Regions from separate parts of the Streptomyces sp. NPDC091387 genome, predicted to be linked through region 2. Evidence: riboswitches for the same ligand, from Rfam matches in the RefSeq annotation. Region 2 holds a riboswitch; each other region holds the start of a gene.

Region 1 (7,053 bases), on a different contig from region 2:
TCCGCCATCTCGGATCCTCGCTCACCGACACCACCTACGTCTTCGACGAGCCCACCGCGGGCCTGCACCCCCACGACATCCAGCGGATGAACAACCTGCTGCTGCGCCTGCGGGACAAGGGCAACACGGTGCTCGTCGTGGAGCACAAGCCGGAGACGATCGCTATCGCCGACCACGTCGTCGACCTCGGCCCCGGCGCCGGAACAGCGGGCGGAACCGTCTGCTTCGAGGGCAGCGTCGAGGGACTGAGGGCCGGGGACACCGTCACGGGCCGCCATTTCGACGACCGGGCGACCCTCAAGGACACCCTGCGCAAGCCCACCGGCTCGCTGGAGATCCGCGGCGCGCAGACGAACAACCTGCGCGACGTCGACGTCGACATCCCGCTCGGGGTCCTCGCCGTCGTCACCGGCGTCGCCGGTTCCGGCAAGAGCTCCCTGATCCACGGTTCGGTCTCGGGCCTGGACGGGGTGGTGGCGATCGACCAGGGTGCGATCCGCGGCTCGCGACGGAGCAACCCCGCGACGTACACCGGACTGCTCGATCCGATCCGCAAGGCGTTCGCCAAGGCCAACGACGTGAAACCGGGCCTGTTCAGCGCCAACTCCGAAGGTGCCTGCCCCGGTTGCAACGGTGCCGGCGTCATCTACAGCGACCTTGCGATGATGGCGGGTGTCTCCACCGTCTGCGAGGAGTGCGAGGGCAAGCGGTTCCAGGCCTCGGTGCTCGAATACCACCTCGGCGGCCGCGACATCAGCGAGGTGCTCGCCATGTCGGTGACCGAGGCCGAGGAGTTCTTCGGCGACGGCGAGGCGCGCACACCGGCCGCGCACCGCGTCCTGGGCAGGCTCGCCGACGTCGGGCTCGGCTACCTCAGCCTCGGCCAGCCGCTCACCACGCTGTCCGGCGGTGAGCGGCAACGGCTCAAGCTGGCCACGCACATGGGCGAGAAGGGCGGCATCCTCGTCCTCGACGAACCGACCACCGGCCTCCACCTCGCCGACGTCGAGCAACTGCTCGGCCTGCTCGACGGGCTCGTGGACTCCGGCAAGTCGGTCATCGTGATCGAGCACCACCAGGCGGTCATGGCGCACGCCGACTGGATCGTCGACCTCGGCCCCGGCGCCGGCCACGACGGCGGCAGGCTCGTCTTCGAGGGCACCCCCGCCGACCTCGTCGCCGACCGCTCCACCCTCACCGGCCGGCACCTCGCGGCCTACGTCGGCGCCTGAGGGAGCCGTTGGACAAGAGGTTGACCTGAATGTCGCGTTGAACGAGAGGTGCACCGGGGCCTTCACCGGCTCCGGTGCGCCCAACTACGCGGGCCGGAGGCCGTCGTCCCGCTCCTGCGCGTCGGGGAAGGCGGGGTGGTCGCGCAGGCGGCCCACGTACTCCCGGAGCCGAGGACGGTCGCCGAGTGCGGCCGGGCCGAGACGGACGAGCGCGACCCACAGGTCCACATCCGCCGCCGTCAGTTCCCCGCCCAGTACGTAGGGCCGCAGGTCGAGGCGGTGATCCAGCAGGTCCAGCGTCGCCGATCGCTCCGCGGGCCCGGCGTCCGGGGTGACGTCGCAGTCCAGCAGGTCACGGAGGGCGTCGATGTCCGCGATGAGTCCCGGCGGGCGCAGAGCGGAGGGGCAGGCCTCGTCATGGCCGGACAGCAGGCCCGCGAGGTCGCGCAGGATGTCGGGGGTGTGGTTGCTGACGATCCGTCCGCTCCACCGGTCGCACAGCGCGGGCGCCGTCAGCGGTCCGTCGTAGTGGTGCATCGTCGCCTCGTACGCGCTGCGCAGCGAGGCGAACGCGCCGGGTGTCTCGGTGGGGTGTCCCAGGATCGTGGTGGCGACCGAGTCCTTGAGGCCGAGCAGGCCGAGAGTGATCGAGATGCGGAGCGAGCGCGGACAACTCGCCGACAGGAAGAGCTCGTAGCGGTGCGGCGCCGGGTAGAAGCCGCCGGCCAGACCGACACCGATACGGCTGTGGATGCGGGAGGGCTGCACGGCAGCCGCGGGACGAGGCTGCGTGGCGCACGGACTCGGACCCGGGGAAACCGGGCCGCATGCCATCGAGTTGCCTGTGCCGGAACTGCGCGAACCGGGACCGCGTGAACTGGAACTGCGCGAAACTGTCTCGGGCATGACTCTCCTATGGGAATCCCGGTGGGAATCCCTGCGGGAACGAGGAAGCCACCGCCGCCTTGTGGGCACCAGCGGCCGGATGTGGAATGGCTGCGCTCTCGTACCGGTCCGGACGGACCGAGCGGTCCGGTACGCGTCCGGATCTGTCCGGGCTAGTAAGCGCTGGAGACACGCAGCAGATCGATGTGCAGGCGCCTCGTCAAGCCGTTCCTGGACAATTCCCACCGGTCCCGACTTCGGGGCTCGCGAGACGCGAGACCACGCTTGCCCCGCCGCACCGGCGGGACCCGGTCGTCACCCGGGGCACCCCGTCGCGGTGGAAGGGTTGCCTGCCAGCGGGCCGGGGCCGATAACCGCCTGAGCAGGAGAATCCCGCACAGGAGGCGCTGACAATCGTGACCGTCCATGTCAGTTTCGGTGCGTCACGTGACGCAGTCAAGAAGGCCGCACGGGCCGTCTCGCCTGGTGGTCACCGGCGTTGACATTCGTTTCCGGCCGTGCCTAACTTGCGGCGCAGAACGGTCATGAGCGTCAGCGGAAATCCCTGGTGCGCCGGCCGGCAACCCTCGTACGCGGTGGGGTGCCCAGGTTCGGTCCGGACCGGATGACGTTCGGCGGGAGTGTAGGCCCCACGGGGCGGAATGGTGACGGTGAGAGCGATGCACGCAGCTGAGGGGATGGCTGCCTGGCGGTCCCGCGGCCGCGCCCTGCTGCTCTGCGCGGACCGCTCCGTCGACCTGCAGCGCGTCAACAGCGCACTGTGTAGCGCCGTTTCACGCGTGCTCTGTCAAGCCTGACGGCATTCCCGGCCCAGCCCTTCCCGGCCTCTGCCTTCCGGGCCTCTGCTCTCCGCGTTCTTGACGTCCACCGCTGTCGCGGTGCGCCCTCTCCCTGCCCGGCCCCCGTCCCGTGCCGTGTGCCGCGTCCCGCCGATTCGTCCCCGATCGGTGCGGCGTCGCCGCCGTCCGCGGTCCGGACTGTCCGAATCCGCTGGAGCCCTCCGTGAGTGAATCCCCTGGCATCGCTGTGTCCTCCGGATCAGCGCCGCCCGCCGAGGCGGCCCCCCGCCTCCACCCGCCCGCCGCGCCGAAGCCCCTGGCGGCGCAGCGGGTCCTTCCCCTGCTGCGCCCCGGCCGCTGGATCATCACAGCCGTCGTGCTCGTGCTGGTCGCCCAGATCGTCCACGGCCTGGTGACCAATCCCTTCTACCAGTGGGACCGGTTCTCGTACTGGTTCCTGCGGCCCACGATCCTCGACGGCCTGCTCATCACCCTCGAAGTCACCGTGTACAGCGCCGCTTTGGGACTGCTCGGCGGCGTACTGCTGGCACTGGCCAGGCTCTCCCCGAGCCCGGTGCTGCGTGGGGTCAGCTGGGGCTACACCTGGCTCTTCCGATCGGTGCCGCTGATCGTGGTCCTGCTGTTCCTCTACAACTTCAGCGCGCTCTACCGGACGCTGAGCATCGGAGTGCCGTTCGGCCCGGCGTTCTTCACGTTCGACGAGTCCCGCCTCGCCACCGACATGGCCGTCGCCGTCATCGGCCTGAGCCTCAACGAGGCGGCGTACGCCTCCGAAGTGGTCCGCGGCGGCATCCTCTCCGTCGACCAGGGCCAGCACGAGGCGGCCTCGGCCCTCGGCCTCCCGAGGCGCTACCAGTTCGCGAAGATCGTGTTTCCGCAGGCCCTGCGCTCCATCACCCCGAACTACGTCAACCAGCTGATCGGCCTGATCAAGGGCACCTCGCTGGTCTTCTACGTCTCTCTGCTCGACCTGTTCGGCTCCGTGCAGAGCATGGGCAGCAGCTACCCCGGCGACATCGTGCCGCTGCTGCTGGTGGCCACCGTCTGGTACCTGATTCTCACCAGCGTCGTGTCCGTCATCCAGTTCTACGTCGAGCGGCACTACTCGCGGGGCGCGCTGCGCACCCTGCCGCTGACCCCGTTGCAGAAGCTGCGGACCGGCCTCGGCGATCTGCGGGCCCGGGTCCGGAAGGAGACGGCGATATGAGCGCCGAGACGACCGAGAAGACCGGGACGGCCGAGAAGGCGGAGGCGGCCGGTACGGCTGGGGCGCAGGAGACCGGCCGAGTGCTCGCGGTACGCCCCGCCGCGGTCGAGGTGCACGATGTGCACAAGTGGTACGGATCCCAACGCGTTCTGGAAGGCGTGGCGTTGACCGTAAGGCCCGGCGAGGTCACGGTCGTCCTCGGGCCGTCCGGCTCCGGCAAGTCCACGCTCCTACGGGTGATCAACCACCTGGAGAAGCCCGAGATCGGCCATGTCAGCCTCAACGGCGAGCTGATCGGCGTACGCAGGCACCGCGGTCGCCTCAAGGAGCTGAGCGAGCGGGCCATCCTGGCGCAGCGCAGCCGGATCGGCTTCGTCTTCCAGAACTTCAATCTCTTCCCGCACCTGACCGTGCTGGACAACGTGGCCGCGGCTCCGGTGGCGACCGGAAAGCTGACCAGGCCCCAGGCGAGGGAACTGGCCCGCGGCCTCCTCGCCCGCGTGGGGCTCGCGGACCGGACCGCCGCCTACCCGCGGCAGTTGTCCGGCGGGCAGCAGCAGCGCGTGGCCATCGCCCGCGCCCTCGCCCTGCGGCCCGGCGTCATCCTCTTCGACGAGCCGACCTCCGCGCTCGACCCCGAGCTGGTCGGCGAGGTGCTGGCCGTGATCAAGGACCTGGCCGGCAGCGGAACCACCCTCCTGGTCGTCACGCACGAGATCGGGTTCGCCCGTGAGGTCGCCGACCGGGTCGTCTTCATGGACGAAGGCCGAATCGTCGAACAGGGCCCGCCCGAGCAGGTGCTGGACCACCCGCAGCACGAGCGGACCAGGGACTTCCTGAGCAAAGTGCTCTGATCCCGAAACCTCCAACCCAACACCCCTGATCCCGTACCCACTTCACGGCGCGACCTCACCCGTACGCCCTCACCGCACCCGACAAGGACAGCCATCATGCGCACCCTCGCCCTCACGCCCTCCCCCAGTCGCCGCAGCAGATTCCTCCGCGGCGTCACCGCCGCCGCGGCCGTCGCCTCTCTCGCCGCCGGGCTCGCCGCGTGCGGCGGTGCGGGTGACGCCGCGACCAGGACCGACAGCGCGCCGGCCGGATCGGTCACCATCGGCGCACTCTCCAACGGCGCCGCCAAGCAGACCGAGCTCAAGGTGTCCGAGGTGACGTCGATCAGCGCAGGGCTCCCCAAGTCGGTGGCCGAGAAGGGCACGTTGGTGATCGGCTTGGGCGCGCTGCCTGCCGGGTACCCTCCGCTGGTATACGTGGGCGAGGACCAGAAGACCTTCACCGGCGCCGAACCCGACCTCGGCCGGCTGATCGCCGCGGTCCTCGGGCTCAGGCCGGAGATGAAGAACTCGACCTGGGAGAACATGTTCGTCGGCATCGACAGCGGCAAGTTCGACGTGGCGCTGTCGAATGTCACCGACACCGAGGAGCGCAAGAAGAAGTACGAGTTCGCCTCCTACCGGGCGGACAACCTCGCCTTCGAGGCGCTGAAGAAGAGCACCTGGAACTTCGACGGCGACTACCGCAACCTGGCGGGCAAGACCGTCTCCGTCAGCGCCGGCACCAACCAGGAGCGGATCCTGCTGGAGTGGAAGGCGAAGCTGGCGAAGGAGGGCAAGAAGCTCACCGTCAAGTACTACCAGGACGGCAACGCCACGGCCCTGGCGCTGTCCAGCGGGAAGATCGACTCCTCCTTCGGCCCTAATCCCGGCATCGCCTACCACATCACCCAGACCGCGAAGACCCCCACGCCGACGCGTAGCGCGGGCCAGTTCTCCGGCGCCGGCGCGACGCTCCAGGGGCTCATCGCCGCCACGTCGAAGAAGGGCAGCGGACTGGCGAAGCCCATCGCCGCCGCGATCAACCACCTGATCAAGAACGGCCAGTACGCCAAGTGGCTCGCCGCCTGGAACCTCTCCGACGAGGCCGTCCCCACCTCCCTGGTCGACCCGCCCGGACTGCCGCTCGACAACTCCTGACCCGCGTCCGCGTTCAGATCCGCATTCACGTCCACGCCCGCGCATCTGCCGCCGGCCCGCGCTGCCATGAGCCGGCGCCGGCCCGGCCGCCTTCCGGATACGGAGACTCCGCACCGCCATGTCGACCACCGTCCATCACGCCCCGCCCCCGGTCCCGACGGAACCGCACATCCTGGACAACGCCGCCTGGGCCGCGCTGAGCGGTCCCCACGCCGGCCTCGCCGAGCGCGTGGGCCGGGCCGCCCGCTACCCCACGGACATCTCCCCGTTCAGCGCCCTCGACGACCCCGCCGACCCCCGGGCCTGGGCCGATCTGGCCGCACTGGTCGGACCCGGCACCGCCACCCCGGTCTCCGGAGCCCTGGAGGTGCCCGACGGCTGGACGATCGAGCGCGGCGGCGACGGCGTTCAGCTCATCGCCACCACGCTGTACGCCGAACCCGCCCCAGAGGCGGAACGGCTCGGACCCGCCGACGTACCCGAGATCCTCGACCTGGTCGCCCTCACAGAGCCGGGCCCCTTCCTGCCCCGCACCATCGAACTGGGCAGCTACCTGGGCATCCGGGACCGCGGACGGCTGATCGCCCTGGCCGGTGAACGCCTGCGCCCGCCGGGCTGGACGGAGATCAGCGCCGTCTGCACCCACCCGGACCACCGCGGCCGCGGCCTGGCCACCCGGCTGGTCCGCGCGGTCGCGGCGGGCATCAGGGAACGCGGGGACACCCCCTTCCTCCACGCGGCCGCGAGCAACACCCACGCCATCCGGCTCTACGAGTCGATCGGCTTCACCCTGCGCCGCCGCACACGGTTCCTGCTCGTGCGCACACCGGACGGGCAGCCGGAAGCGCCGCAGGAAGAAGAAGCCGGGCAGCCGGAAGAAACGGCGTAGCCGTGCGGTTGTGCCTGAGAACGAC
Region 2 (7,053 bases):
GCCACTCACGCGTCACCTCGCCGCTCTGCCACAGCCCCCAGGCGTCGATGTCCTTCACCAGCCGCGGGTCGACGAGGAGTTCACGTGCGTCGGCATACCGGGTGATGGTCCAGGCGGGTATGCCGAGCAGGTCGATCCGGGCGAGCCGCCCGGCGTCGCGCAGCCGCGCCGTCTCACCGTCCAGGTCCTGGACCATGGGGTCGATGACAACGGTCCCGCGGTCCGGGGCAGCTGTGTGCGCGGCGGCGTGAGGGCAGGTCACGAGAGGTCTCCTGTCGTACGAACGGGGGTGAACCGGACGGGGAGCGAGGTCGTCCCGCGCAGAAACGCGGAGGGCCGCCGTACGAGGTCCGCGACGGCGACGCCCAGCTCGAGGTCGGGCAGCCGGTCGAGCAGCACCTCGATGCCGGTACGCGCGATGGTCTCGGCGATCTCCTGAGCGGAGAAGGGGCACCGGTACTCGCCGTGGCTGAAGGCGAGATGCGCGCCGTTGCCCCCTTGGGCGGAGGCAGCGCTGCCGGACAGGCTCTGCCTGATCAGCGGATCGGTGTTGGCGGCGCCGAGCCCGAGCAGCAGCATGTCCCCCGCCCTGATCCGCTGCCCGCCGAGCTGGGTGTCCCGGGCGGCCCAGCGTCCGGCGAGGATCTGCGTCGGCGCGTCCTCCCAGAGCACCGCGTTCATGGCCTCGGCCACGCTGCGCCGCCCGCCCGCCATCGATTCGGCGAACTCGTCCTCGGTGAGCATCAGCCGCAGGGAGTTACTGATCCAGTCAGCGGTGGTGAGGTGCCCGGCGGCCGTGATGGCCATCAGGTCGAGCATGTACTCCTCGTCGGTGAACGCCTCGGGGAAGGCGAGCATCCGGGAGGTCACGTCGTCCCCGGGCTCGGCCCGCTTGGCGGCGACCAGCCGCCGCATGTGCTCCCCGAATCGCAGATGGGCCTCCTGTGCGCCCGGACCACCGTCGGCCAGGTCCTTCAACACCTGCGCGATATGGGCGCCTTCGTCATCGGGGAACCCGACCAGCCGTGCGAGGACGAGCACGGGTAAGGGCTCGCAGAAGTCGGCGACGAGGTCGGCGGCACCCCGGCTGCACACGGCGTCGATCAGCCGGTCGGCCAGCTCCTCGCAGTGGTTGCGGATCTCGAACGGATCGGCCCCTTCGAGGGCGGGTCCGACCATCCGGGCGTGGCGCCGGTGCTCGTCCCCCGCGCTGAAGTAGATGGACGGCAGCGGCCGCCCGACCATGGGCAGCAGCGGCCAGTCCTCGGGGATGTGCTCCCACTGGTTCCACAGACCGACATCGCGCGGGAACAGCTCGCCGTCGCTGGTGACTTGATGGAGTTCGCGGTATCCGATGACCAGCCAGGCGGGGAACCCGCCCGGCAGCTCCACGGGGACGACCGGCCCGTGATCACGGCGCATGGCGCGGTAGACGGCCTGTGGCTCGGTCTGGAACGAGGGGCCGCCGAGCGGCACGGCCCCGGGCCTCGTGTGTGCGGGGCACTCCGGAGGGGGCGAGGCGGGCTCGGGCCGTGCGGAGGATGGGCGCGTCATCGTCCTGACTCCTGTGGCGGAAGCTTCACGCGTCACGATCGTGCGATCAACGCACGCCCACTATAAGGATTTTATGTGATGCCACAGCGGTCAACGGCGATCAAATGTGCAGTCAGAGCGAAGCAACTGGCCGACATCTGCGCACAATTGACCAACATCTGCGGGTACCGCCCCGGCCACCCGGAGCCGGTGGGCGGCCAGCGCGCCCGGCCGGACCCGGACTACGACCGCCCGGAACCCTGGGCATCGCACAAATCGCCGCCCTCCAGGGCGACGTTGACGAGCGCGGCGGCCGGGTCTTCTCCGTCCACCAGCTTCAGCGCGTGCCACCGGGACAGCCAGTACACGCGTCCGCGATGACCGGCGAGTGTCTCCCGCAGCACGTCCGGAGAGTGCGTCCAGACCGCTGGAAGGGCGCCCGCGTAGTCGAACGCGGCACGCAGCTCGACCCACCCGTCGTCCCGGACGTCACCGGCGGTCAGCAGTATCTCGACGGCCTGGCCGGGCTCCTGCCGGCACTTCTTGGCATGGATCCAGTGCACCTGGTGGCCTGCGGCGTACCGGTCGCAGCCGTCGCTCCGCACGGAGCCGTTCTCGGTGAGATGACGCAGCATGGTGGGTCCCGCCTTCCGGGGATGATGGACCCCGAGCGCTCTGCACCGCGGTCCGCTGTTCCCCGCACCTCGCGCACGGGGCAGGTCGTCACCCGGAGCACCCGCAGCGGAGCGGGGTGCCGTCCAGCCAGCCGGGGCTGCGCGCTGGAACTCATGACCCGACGAAAACCCTAACGCACCCGTGGGACAGACCCCGACGGACGGCGCACGCACAGCCGACGGACGGTCAGGGGAGGCGCAGGCGCGGGCCGAACCCGACCCGCGCCCCCTTGCCCCTCACCTGCCACTCCGTCGGGCTCGGTCAGCAGGTGACGAAGCCCGGGTCGCTCGTTCCTGCCTTGCCCGTCTCGACGTGCCCGGCGAACCGCCGCAGGAACGTGGCGTCCGCGTCCGACACCACCGTGATGTCGTACCAGCGCCGGCTCCCTCGCAGGTCAACGGCGTGCTTCACGGTCGCCCCCGCACGCACCGCGAAGGTCTGCGCCCCGCCGCCATAGGTGTCCGCGTTCCGCACGGTCAACTGGACTGTCCTCGTACCAGCATGAGTGAAAGTCAGTTCGAGTCCTCCGCTCGACGGGTCATGACGTGCGGTCACCTCCGGCCCTGCCGCCTTTCCGGGCCCCCGGAAAGCGCGCAGGAACCCGTTCGGGCCGTGCACGGTGAGGTCGGTCACGTCCTTCGAGTAGGCCGTGTTCCAGCTGTCGGCGAGCGTCTTGCCCGCCTCTGTGGTGTAGGTCCAGGGTCCGTCGGTGCGGTTCGCCGACGTCACCAGGAACTGCGCCCCGGCCGCGTCGCCGCCACTGAAGGTCAGCCGGTACTTACCGGAGGCCGGGTCGGCCGCCCCGTCCACGAGGGGCGCGTACCGCAGCGGCCGGGTGGGCCGCGAGCCGGGCTCCTGCTTCGGCACACTGCCGGAGACCGGCGGCACCGGTACGTAGTCGGGGTGCCGGCCGTTGTCCGGCGGCGCGTATCCGTCCGTGGAGGGCAGCGAGACGGGCGCGGTGTCGGTACGGCTGAAGTCGAAGGCCGAGGTCAGATCGCCGCAGACGGTGCGCCGCCAGGGCGAGATGTTGGGCTCGTGCACGCCGAAGCGCTCCTCCATGAACCGGATCACGGAGGTGTGGTCGAAGACCTCCGAACACGAGAACCCGCCGGTGCTCCACGGGGACACGACCGTCATGGGCACGCGCTGGCCGAGGCCGTACGGCCCGGCCGCGTAACGGAGGTCGCCGGGGAAGTGGTCGGCGGAGGTGTCCACGGTGGAGAGCCCCTGCGCGGCCCCGGACGGGACGAACGGCGGCACGACGTGGTCGAAGAATCCGTCGTTCTCGTCGTAGGTGACGAAGAGCGCGGTCCGGCCCCACACCTCGGGGTCGGAGGTCAGCGCGTCCAGCACCTGCGAGATGTACCAGGCGCCGTAATTGGCAGGCCAGTTAGGGTGCTCGCTGTAGGCCTCGGGCGAGACGACCCACGAGACCTGGGGAAGCGTCCCGGCCCGGACGTCGGCCTTGAGGTCGTCGAGGAGCCCGTCACCGTTCTTGACGTCGGTACCGGTGCGCGCCTTGTCGAAGAGGGGATCGCCGGGCTTGGCGTTGCGATAACTGTTGAAGTAGAGCAGCGAGTTGTCGCCGTAGGTCCCCCGGTAGGCGTCGTCGATCCACCCCCAGGAGCCGGCGGCGTCGAGCCCGTCGCCGATGTCCTGGTAGACCTTCCACGACACCCCGGCCTCCTCCAGCCGCTCGGGGTAGGTCTTCCAGCCGTACCCCGTCTCGTCGTTGCCCAGCACGGGCCCGCCGCCGGTGCCGTCGTTGCCGGTGTACCCGCTCCACAGGTAGTAGCGGTTCGGGTCGGTCGAGCCGAGGAACGAGCAGTGGTACGCGTCGCAGACGGTGAACGCGTCGGCGAGCGCGTAATGGAACGGGATGTCCTCACGGTTGAGGTGCGCCATCGTCGTGGCGGTCTTGGCCGGCACCCACTGGTCGTACGCGCCCTTGTTCAACGCCCGGTGACCGCCGGCCCAGTCGTGGTTCAGGTCCTGGAGGAACTGCAGCCCGAGATCGTCGGCCGGCGGCCGGAACGGCAGCACTTCCTTGCCGAGAACGTCCTTCTGGTGCCACACCGGCTTCCCACTGGGCAGCGTGACCGGACGCGGGTCACCGAAACCGCGCACACCCTTCATGGTCCCGAAGTAGTGGTCGAAGGAACGATTCTCCTGCATCAGTACGACGATGTGCTCGACGTCCTTGAGCGTGCCTGTACGGCCCTTCGCGGGCAGTGACGCGGCACGGGCGATGCTGCTCGACAACGCGGAGAAGGCGACCGTGCCTCCGGCGAGCTGCAGGAGGCGGCGACGGTTCAGTTCTGCCATGAGTGAGGGCCTCTGTGGGGTGAGGGGACGTAAGGGCGAAAGCGACTGGAGTGTTCCAGAATCGGTAGGGGCCATGGAAGACCCTTGCAGTGTGCACGTGGTGGCGTTCGGCCGAACAATCGGAGACGGGTGGGTGGAGGCTCCCGCGCGCAGCCCGAACCCAGGCCTCCGCCGCCGCGGCCGGGTACGCACGGATGCTGCGGAGCCGGTGCCGGGCCGCGCGGTCGGCATGGTGGCGAGAAAGAGAGCGGCCGGGCCGGTTTGCCGTGAGCGATCCCGGAAAGGCGCGGGGAGCCAACTGACCCTCAGGAAAGCGATGTTGCCTATGCGTGCAAGATCCGTACGTACCTCCGGCATCCTGACCGCGGCCCTGCTGCTCTCGGCCGCCGCCGTCGCTCCGACAGCCGGCGCGGCCGTCCGGGACACGGCCGGACCACTGACCGGCGACGGTGGCGCCCCGCACTGCACGGTGCATGCGACGTACGGCAGTGAGCACTGTTACCGGACATTCACGGAGGCCATCGAGGCCGCCAGCGGCGGCCGGATCACCGGGGCACCACGCTCCGCGACCGAAGCGGTGCGCAGTGACGCGTTCCGGGCCCGAATGGCCGACCAGGCACAGGACGGAGTCATCCAGGGGACCTTCTTCGAGGAAGAGCAGTACGGCGGGGCGTCCCTCACCGTCTGGGGCGCCGAGCCGTGCGTGAAGGACGGCTGGGTCAACTTCCAGTTCGACCTCGGGGACGACTGGAAGAACCGCATCTCCTCCGTGCAGCCCTGGGGCGGCTGCGCGCTCTGGCTCTACCCGGAGCCCGGACTGAACGGTGACCGGGACGGCCCGTTCGAGGACAACAGCCCCGCCATCGGGTCGTTCATGAACGACCGCACCCAGTCCATCGGCTTCAGCTGACCGCCCGCCCCACCGGGCACTCCCGTCCCCCCTCCCCCCACAGGCACGATCACCCCCACGGAGATCACCCATGACAGTGAAAATCCGGCTCCCTCTGCTTCTGGCGGCGCTCGTCACCGCGGGCAGCGCCGTCCTGGTCGCTCCCGGCACCGCCCTCGCCGAGGATCAGCCCACCATCCGTGAACTGCTCGACAAGTGCGACAACGGGACCGACAGCTGCGTGTTCCACCCCGACGGGGCGCCCGAGATATCGATGGGCGAGGCCCACCAGGTGGGTGACTCCGCCTTCAACTGCACCCCGGACAGCCAGACCTCCACCGTCGGCTGGTCGGACACGACGGGCGAGTCCAACAGCGTCGGCGTCTCCCTGACCGCGGAGTACGGCTTCTCGCTCGTCTTCAAGATGAGCATCACGGCCACCTACGGGCACACCTGGGAGACCTCACACACCGAGTCGGAGCTGACGGCCGTGAACGTCCGGCCGGGCGAGGTCGGCTGGGTGACCCGCGAGGCCCAGATGCAGCACGTGAGCGGTACGTACGAGCTGCACTTCCCGGACCGCTTCTACGGCCACTACTACTGGTACGTGCCCTTCGACGCGACGGGCCCGATGCCGGACGCGCCGAGCACCAAGACGCAGCACACCCGGGCGATGACCGATGAGGAGAAGGCGGACCACTGCGGCTGACCCCACGCGGTAACAGCGGCCAGGCAGCACATCAGGCAGATGGGGCGCGCCGGCAGCGGTGACCACGGCTGAGTCACGGTCCGGCAGCCCGCCTTCGCGTCGAGGTTGCCCTCCCCCTGGCTGACGCGAGTCCCTCCTGACCGCGATCGGGAGGGACTCGCGGTCGGTCGGAGCCGACTGTTCCCCTGCCCCAGAGGTGCCGCGTCATCCGGGGCGACGGCGATGGGCCCGCTGCCGGCACGTCGCGCCGCAGTAGCGTGCCGGGCGCCCCGCGGTCTTGGCCTCGAACTCGGCCCCGCACTCCTCGCACCGCGTCCTCATTGCGTGACGCCTGCCGGGTCCGTAACGAAACGCATGCCCTTCCGTGACCGAAGCCGGCCCCCGCAGACCCTCCAGCGCCAGGTGGACCATGCGGACTCCCCCGGCGCTGTCCCGATGGGCGGCCCGCATCGTCGCGCACCCGACAATGAGTACGGCGACGTCGTCCGAGCCGATGTCGGCGCGGACTCCGCCGGCCCGCTGGGCCGCGCGGAGCAGCTCGGCCAGTGCCTGCTGGAACTGGTGACCCGACGCGGCGAGCAACGGACGCGGCCAGCTGGTGTCGGTGCTCACGAGGTCACAGACGTGCCTGCGCCCTGCGGACTTGTCGATGGTCTCCAGGAGGAACCCGAAGAATGCCGCGGTGGGAGGGGCCTGGGCGGCCCATCGCCGGGCGGCGGCGACCAGGTCCTCGAAGTGCTGGACGAGCACGGCCTCCAGCAGGGTCTCCTTGCTCGGGAAGTGCCGGTACACCGTGCCGGTGCCGACCCCCGCCTGCCGTGCGATCTCGCTGAGCGAGACGTCGAGTCCCTGCACGGTGAACGCGCCCACGGCGGCGACGAGCACCTTCGCGCGGTTGCGCCGGGCGTCCGCCCGGCCG
Region 3 (7,053 bases), on a different contig from region 2:
GACCAGTTCGTGTACGTCAGGTCGCTGCAGAGCGGCAACGGGGGCACGTTCGGCGGCCCGGTGCAGCTGACCGGGCCCAGCGAGCGTGAGGTCTGGATGGCGCAGAAGGCGGGACCGGTGCTCAAGGAGGGCCTGATCCACCAGGACGGCTCGTACATCCCGATCGTCGTCGGGGTCCCGGACGGCGAGAAGCCCGTCGGCAGCCCGGCGGGCCTCAACCGGCCGACGTACACGTGGCTGGCCTCGCTGCCCACCGACCCCGACGCCCTGCTCCGGCGGCTCGGCACCGAGATCACCCGGGACCAGGACGCGCGCGACACCCCGGTCAAGGACCGGAACAAGGACCAGGACACCTTCGACGCCATCGGTGAGCTGCTGCGGGAGACGCTGATGCCGCCGAGGACCGCGGCCGCCCTCTACCAGGCCGCGGCGAAGATCCCCGGCGTGAGCGTGGACCCGGACGCGGTGGACGCGGCCGGCCGGCACGGGATCGGCGTGGCCCGTGACAACACCCGGGCCGGTTGGCGCACCGCCTGGATCTTCGACTCGACCACCCTGGAGTACCTGGGCGAACGGAGCTACCTCATCAGGAACACCTCCATGGGCAAGAAGGGCACCCTGATCAGCAAGACGGCGGTCCTAGAGCGGGCGGTCGTCGACGGCCTGCGCGAGAAGCCGTCGACGACGGCCTGATCCCCGCACCCGCGCGGCGCTCGGACCGCGGGCACACGAACGACGCCGGCCCCCGGGGATCACTCCCCGGGGGCCGGCGTCGTACAGCTGTGCGGAACTACCGATCCGTCAGGATCAGAAGTCCATGTCTCCGCCCGGCATGCCGCCCGGAGCGGCCGCAGAGGCCTTCTCCGGCTTGTCGGCGATGACGGCCTCGGTGGTGAGGAAGAGCGCGGCGATGGACGCGGCGTTCTGCAGAGCGGAGCGCGTGACCTTCGCCGGGTCGAGAATGCCCTCGGCGATCATGTCGACGTACTCGCCGGTCGCGGCGTTGAGGCCGTGACCGATCGGCAGGTTGCGCACCTTCTCGACGACGACTCCACCTTCGAGACCACCGTTGACGGCGATCTGCTTGAGCGGGGCCTCCAGCGCCAGCTTGACGGCGTTGGCGCCGGTCGCCTCGTCACCCGAGAGCTCCAGCTTCTCGAAGACGGCCGAGGCCTGGAGCAGAGCCACGCCACCACCGGCGACGATGCCCTCCTCGACGGCGGCCTTGGCGTTGCGCACCGCGTCCTCGATGCGGTGCTTGCGCTCCTTGAGCTCGACCTCGGTCGCGGCACCGGCCTTGATGACGGCCACGCCGCCGGCCAGCTTCGCGAGGCGCTCCTGGAGCTTCTCGCGGTCGTAGTCCGAGTCGGAGTTCTCGATCTCGGCACGGATCTGGTTGACGCGACCCTGAACCTGGTCGCTGTCACCGGAGCCGTCGACGATCGTCGTCTCGTCCTTGGTGATGACGACCTTGCGGGCACGGCCGAGCAGGTCGAGACCGGCGTTCTCCAGCTTGAGGCCGACCTCCTCGGAGATGACGGTGCCACCGGTGAGGATGGCGATGTCGCCGAGCATGGCCTTGCGGCGGTCACCGAAGCCCGGAGCCTTGACGGCGACGGACTTGAAGGTGCCACGGATCTTGTTGACGACCAGGGTCGACAGGGCCTCGCCCTCGACGTCCTCGGCGATGATCAGCAGCGGCTTGCCGGACTGCATGACCTTCTCCAGCAGCGGAAGGAGGTCCTTCACGTTGCTGATCTTCGAGTTCACGATCAGGATGTACGGGTCGTCCAGGGACGACTCCATGCGCTCCATGTCCGTGGCGAAGTACGCCGAGATGTAGCCCTTGTCGAAGCGCATACCCTCGGTGAGCTCGAGCTCCAGCCCGAAGGTCTGGGACTCCTCGACGGTGATGACGCCTTCCTTGCCGACCTTGTCCATGGCCTCGGCGATGAGCTCGCCGATCTGGGTGTCAGCGGCGGAGATGGAGGCGGTCGAAGCGATCTGCTCCTTGGTCTCCACGTCCTTGGCCTGCTCCAGGAGGGCGGCGGAGACGGCCTCGACGGCCTTCTCGATGCCCCGCTTGAGAGCCATCGGGTTCGCACCCGCGGCCACGTTGCGAAGGCCCTCGCGGACGAGCGCCTGAGCGAGAACGGTGGCGGTGGTCGTACCGTCGCCGGCGACGTCGTCCGTCTTCTTGGCGACCTCCTTGACCAGCTCCGCACCGATCTTCTCGTACGGGTCCTCCAGCTCGATCTCCTTGGCGATGGAAACACCATCGTTGGTGATCGTGGGGGCGCCCCACTTCTTCTCAAGGACGACGTTGCGGCCCTTGGGGCCGAGGGTGACCTTGACGGCGTCGGCGAGCTGGTTCATGCCGCGCTCAAGACCGCGCCGGGCCTCCTCGTCGAACGCGATGATCTTGGCCATATGAAGTGGTCCTCCCGGACAGGGGTGGATTTCTCCGGACCGAGTGGCGCCCGCGACGGACGGCCTGCCGCCTGCCGGTTCCTTGCCCCGACAGACCTGCGGGCCTCACCGGCCCGGTCCAAGTTTCTGTCACTCTCACCCGGAGAGTGCTAAGCCCAATGATTAGCACTCGACCCCCGAGAGTGCAAGCGTCCCTCTCCGGAGTGTGGACAACCGGAGCGCGCGTGCGAAGGGGCTCGGGACGCACGGAGGGCCCGTACCCCAGGGGGTACGGGCCCTCCGTGCGTGAGTAGTGTCGTTGGCCGACCGTGCCGAGCTCAGCCGACAGCGAGCTTGACCATGTCCGCCTGCGGCCCCTTCTGGCCCTGCGAGATCTCGAATTCAACTCGCTGACCCTCTTCGAGGGTGCGGTATCCGTCCATCTGGATCGCGCTGTAGTGGACGAAAACATCCGCACCACCGTCGACCGCGATGAAGCCGTACCCCTTCTCCGCGTTGAACCACTTGACGGTGCCCTGAGCCATGCCTAACTCCCCTATTACTGGCCCTTGCACAGGACCGCACTTCGCGGGCCCGGGTCAGAACTCACCCTCCGACAGGAGAGGGTGCGTGCGCCGGAACGCGTCGACCGCGGCCGAATGTATCTGCCCAACTGCCCTCTGCAACAGGTCAATCGGACGAGAATTCTGGGCAGCGCCGATCGCCCGAATATGAGTAACTCATAAGATTCCAGGGCAAGTCGGGCCAGGCAAAGGCGACTTATGGCGCAAGAGGTTCAGTTACTTTGGCTGCATCTTGTCGTGGCCGGGCGCATTCTCATATGCGGGGGCACGGGCAGCGGAGGGGACTTCCCACACTCTACCGCGTTCAACCATGCAGAATTGCCCCCTCCGCTTCTGTCGCGGAGGGGGCAATTCCGGTGACGCGGTGGGGCGGGACCGCGCGGGTCCCGGGGGTCAGCAGCCGCCGGCGACGGCCGGGATGATCGAGACACCCGCGCCGTCCGGGGTGACCGCTTCCAGACCGCCTTCAAAGCGCACGTCGTCGTCGTTGACGTACACGTTCACGAAGCGGCGGAGCTTGCCCTGGTCGTCCAGGACGCGGGCGGCGATGCCCGGGTGGTTCTTCTCCAGGGACTCGATGACCTGGGCGAGGGTCGCGCCCTCGGCCGGGACCTCGGCCTGGCCGCCCGTGTAGGTGCGGAGGATGGTGGGGATACGGACCTTGACGCTCATGGTGGGTGCCCTTCCTGGAGTCTCGGGTGGGGTCAGCCGGCGGTGCCGAGGCCCGCGGCGCGGAAGGCGTCCAGGCTCGGCCGGATCGTCGCGGTCGCCTGCGAGGTGGCGGCCACGGCGTCCAGTGTCTTGAGGCCGTCGCCGGTGTTCAGGATGACGGTGGTGAGCGACGGGTCGAGGAGGCCGGCCTCGATCAGCTTCTTCGTCACGCCGACCGTCACCCCGCCCGCGGTCTCGGCGAAGATGCCCTCGGTGCGCGCCAGCAGCTTGATCGCGTCGACGACCTGTTCGTCGTTGACGTCCTCGACGGCGCCGCCGGTGCGGCGGGCGATGTCCAGGACGTACGGGCCGTCGGCCGGGTTGCCGATCGCCAGGGACTTGGCGATCGTGTTCGGCTTCTGCGGCCGCACGACGTCGTGACCGGCCTTGAAGGCGGTGGAGACCGGGGAACAGCCCTCGGCCTGGGCACCGAAGATCCGGTACGGCCTGTCCTCGACCAGACCGAGCTTGATCAGCTCCTGGAGACCCTTGTCGATCTTCGTGAGCTGCGAGCCGGACGCGATCGGGATGACGATCTGGTCGGGCAGCCGCCAGCCGAGCTGCTCGCAGATCTCGTACGCGAGCGTCTTGGAACCCTCGCCGTAGTACGGCCGGAGGTTGACGTTGACGAAGCCCCAGCCCTCGCCGAGCGGGTCGCCGATGAGCTCCGAGCAGAAGCGGTTGACGTCGTCGTAGTTGCCCTCGATGCCGACCAGCTCACCGCCGTACACCGCGGCCATGACGACCTTGCCCTGCTCCAGGTCGTGCGGGATGAACACGCACGACCGCAGACCGGCGCGGGCCGCGGCGGCGCCCACCGCACCGGCGAGGTTGCCGGTGGAGGAGCAGGAGAGCGTGGTGAAACCGAAGGCGCGGGCGGCCTCGACGGCGATCGCGACGACGCGGTCCTTGAAGGAGTGCGTCGGGTTGCCGGAGTCGTCCTTGACGTACAGGCCGCCGGTGACGCCCAGCTCACGGGCGAGGTTGTCGGCCTTGACCAGCTTGGTGAAGCCGGGGTTGAGGTTGGGCTTGTCCGCGACGTCGGAGGGGACCGGCAGCAGCGGCGCGTAGCGCCAGATGTTGTCGGGGCCGGCCTCGATGCGCTTCTTCAGCTCGTCCGGGGAGCCGCTCGGCAGGTCGTACGCCACTTCGAGCGGCCCGAAACAGGTCGCACAGGCGAAAAGGGGGCCGAGCTCGAATCGCTCTCCGCACTCGCGGCAGGAAAGCGCCGCGGCGGGACCAAGGTCCACAGAAGACTCGGGGTTTGCTGCAACAGTCTGCACAGCCATGATGGCGAGGCCCTTTCTCCTCATCTTCCTCGTGACGCATTTCGTCACAAGACGGAATTGGCACCTTCCCCACCTGACCTCGCGGTCGGCTGGATGGTTGCCGGGACTTCAACGGGCCGTTCCCTCTGTCCCTCTGGATGAGCGCTGTGGCACTGGACCATGGATCCAGGCGTTTATCAGCGGATGGACCCCGGCATGCCACGGCCATCTGCGTTGTTCAAGACTGTAACCGAAGCACCGGACTGTTGAGATAGTCGTCCGAACCGCGAGATGGATCACATACAGGGAGTATCGACCGTGCTGGAAGAGGTCGAAGGCTGGCTGACCAGGCGTTCCTGGTCCTCCGCCGACCGCCCGCTGGAGCAGCTCCTGGCCGCCAGGGACCGCGACCCGCGCCGCGGGAGCGTGAGTGTCGTCCTGCCCGCGCTCAACGAGGCGGCGACGGTCGGGGACATCGTCCGGGTGATCCGGCGCGAGCTCATGGAGAAGGTCCGGCTGGTCGACGAACTCGTGGTGATCGACTCCGGCTCCACGGACGCCACCGCAGAGGTCGCCCGCCGGGCGGGCGCCCGGGTGATCCACCGGGACGCGATCCTGCCCCGGGTCCCGGCCGTCCCCGGCAAGGGCGAGGTGCTCTGGCGGTCACTCCTGGCGACCGGCGGTGACATCGTCTGCTTCATCGACGCGGACCTCAAGGACTTCTCGGCGGACTTCGTCTCCGGCATCGTCGGCCCACTGCTGACCGACCCCTCGATCCAGTTCGTCAAGGCGATGTACGACCGCCCCCTCGGGGACACCGCAGGCCAGGGCGGCCGGGTCACCGAGCTGGTGGCGCGGCCGCTGCTCAATCTGCACTGGCCGCAGCTGGCCGGCTTCGTCCAGCCGCTGGGCGGCGAGTACGCCGTGCGCCGCTCCCTGCTCGAACAGCTGCCGTTCCCGGTCGGTTACGGAGTGGAGCTGGGGCTGCTCGTCGACGCCCTGCACACGGTCGGCCTGGACGCGCTCGGCCAGGTGGACGTCGGCGTCAGGAAACACCGCCACCAGGACGGCCAGGCGCTCGGCCGGATGGCGGCGGCCATCTACCGGACCGCTCAGCTGCGGCTCTCCCGGGGGCATCTGGTCCGCCCCTCGCTGACCCAGTTCGAGCGCGGCGAACACGGGTTCGTCCCGCACACGTACCCGGTGGACACAGAGGAGCGGCCGCCGATGCGCGAGATCGAGGAGTACGTCTCACGCCGCGCGGCGTGACCGGAGCACGGCCGCACGCACGTTTGGACCGTTCGGGATCGGGCTAGATTCCGCAGCATGGTCTCCGAGCACGCCCCTCAGCCCGCCGCCGCCCAGGTACTCGTCGCGTCCAACCGCGGTCCGGTCTCGTACGCGCTCCGCGAGGACGGCTCGCTCGACGCGAAACGGGGCGGGGGCGGGCTCGTCTCCGGGCTGAGCGCGGTGGACGACAAGATGTGGGTCTGCGCCGCACTCGGTGACGGCGACCGCGAGGCGGTGCGCCGCGGGGTCGGCGAGCCGGGCGTACGGATGCTCGACATCGACGCGGACGTGCACGCCGACGCGTACAACGGGATCGCGAACTCGGTGCTCTGGTTCGTCCACCACCTGCTCTACCAGACCCCCGTGGAACCCGTCTTCGACGCGGAGTTCCGCCGGCAGTGGGCCTCCTTCGAGGCCTACAACCGGGCCTTCGCCCAGGCGCTCGCCGAGGAGGCGGGCGAGGGCGCGTCGGTCCTGGTGCAGGACTACCACCTGGTGCTGGTGCCCGGAATGCTCCGCGAGCTCCGCCCCGACCTGCGGATCGGCCACTTCTCGCACACCCCGTGGGCGCCCGTCGACTACTTCCGGATGCTGCCCGACGACATCTCCGAGCAGGTGCTGCGCGGCATCCTCGGCGCCGACCGGGCGGCCTTCCTGACCCGCCGCTGGGCGGACGCCTTCATCGGCTGCTGCACGGAGATCCTGGGCGGCACCGGCCGCACCCGCATCGGCGTGCACGGGCTCGGCGCCGACGCGGACTTCCTGCGCCGCCGCGCGCACGAGGCGGACGT

What was found. A riboswitch is a leader RNA that binds a small molecule or an ion and turns the genes downstream of it on or off. The one in region 2 is predicted to bind S-adenosylmethionine.
Region 1: another riboswitch for S-adenosylmethionine. It lies ahead of ACIQM0_RS14520 (amino acid ABC transporter permease); the one in region 2 lies ahead of ACIQM0_RS31145 (hypothetical protein).
Region 3: another riboswitch for S-adenosylmethionine. It lies ahead of thrC (threonine synthase); the one in region 2 lies ahead of ACIQM0_RS31145 (hypothetical protein).

The regions. Positions count from the first base shown of each region.
Region 1 is NZ_JBIVTZ010000006.1:146,627-153,679, forward strand. Features, by position in the region: gene ACIQM0_RS14505 (ATP-binding cassette domain-containing protein) at 1-1,232, shown strand, start outside; gene ACIQM0_RS14510 (glutathione S-transferase C-terminal domain-containing protein) at 1,317-2,000, opposite strand; gene ACIQM0_RS14515 (putative leader peptide) at 2,291-2,416, opposite strand; SAM riboswitch class IV at 2,394-2,539, opposite strand; SAM riboswitch class IV at 2,659-2,767, shown strand; gene ACIQM0_RS14520 (amino acid ABC transporter permease) at 3,141-4,145, shown strand; gene ACIQM0_RS14525 (amino acid ABC transporter ATP-binding protein) at 4,142-4,999, shown strand; gene ACIQM0_RS14530 (ABC transporter substrate-binding protein) at 5,096-6,139, shown strand; gene ACIQM0_RS14535 (GNAT family N-acetyltransferase) at 6,258-7,028, shown strand.
Region 2 is NZ_JBIVTZ010000017.1:152,622-159,674, reverse strand. Features, by position in the region: gene ACIQM0_RS31155 (cytochrome P450) at 1-262, opposite strand, end outside; gene ACIQM0_RS31150 (cytochrome P450) at 259-1,554, opposite strand; gene ACIQM0_RS31145 (hypothetical protein) at 1,776-2,168, opposite strand; SAM riboswitch class IV at 2,218-2,327, opposite strand; gene ACIQM0_RS31140 (phosphocholine-specific phospholipase C) at 2,470-4,536, opposite strand; gene ACIQM0_RS31135 (hypothetical protein) at 4,862-5,446, shown strand; gene ACIQM0_RS31130 (hypothetical protein) at 5,517-6,134, shown strand; gene ACIQM0_RS31125 (TetR/AcrR family transcriptional regulator) at 6,339-7,053, opposite strand, start outside.
Region 3 is NZ_JBIVTZ010000011.1:183,219-190,271, forward strand. Features, by position in the region: gene ACIQM0_RS23660 (CU044_5270 family protein) at 1-693, shown strand, start outside; gene groL (chaperonin GroEL) at 808-2,430, opposite strand; gene ACIQM0_RS23670 (cold-shock protein) at 2,748-2,954, opposite strand; gene ACIQM0_RS23675 (MoaD/ThiS family protein) at 3,387-3,665, opposite strand; gene thrC (threonine synthase) at 3,698-4,993, opposite strand; SAM riboswitch class I at 5,011-5,137, opposite strand; gene ACIQM0_RS23685 (glucosyl-3-phosphoglycerate synthase) at 5,291-6,241, shown strand; gene ACIQM0_RS23690 (trehalose-6-phosphate synthase) at 6,299-7,053, shown strand, end outside.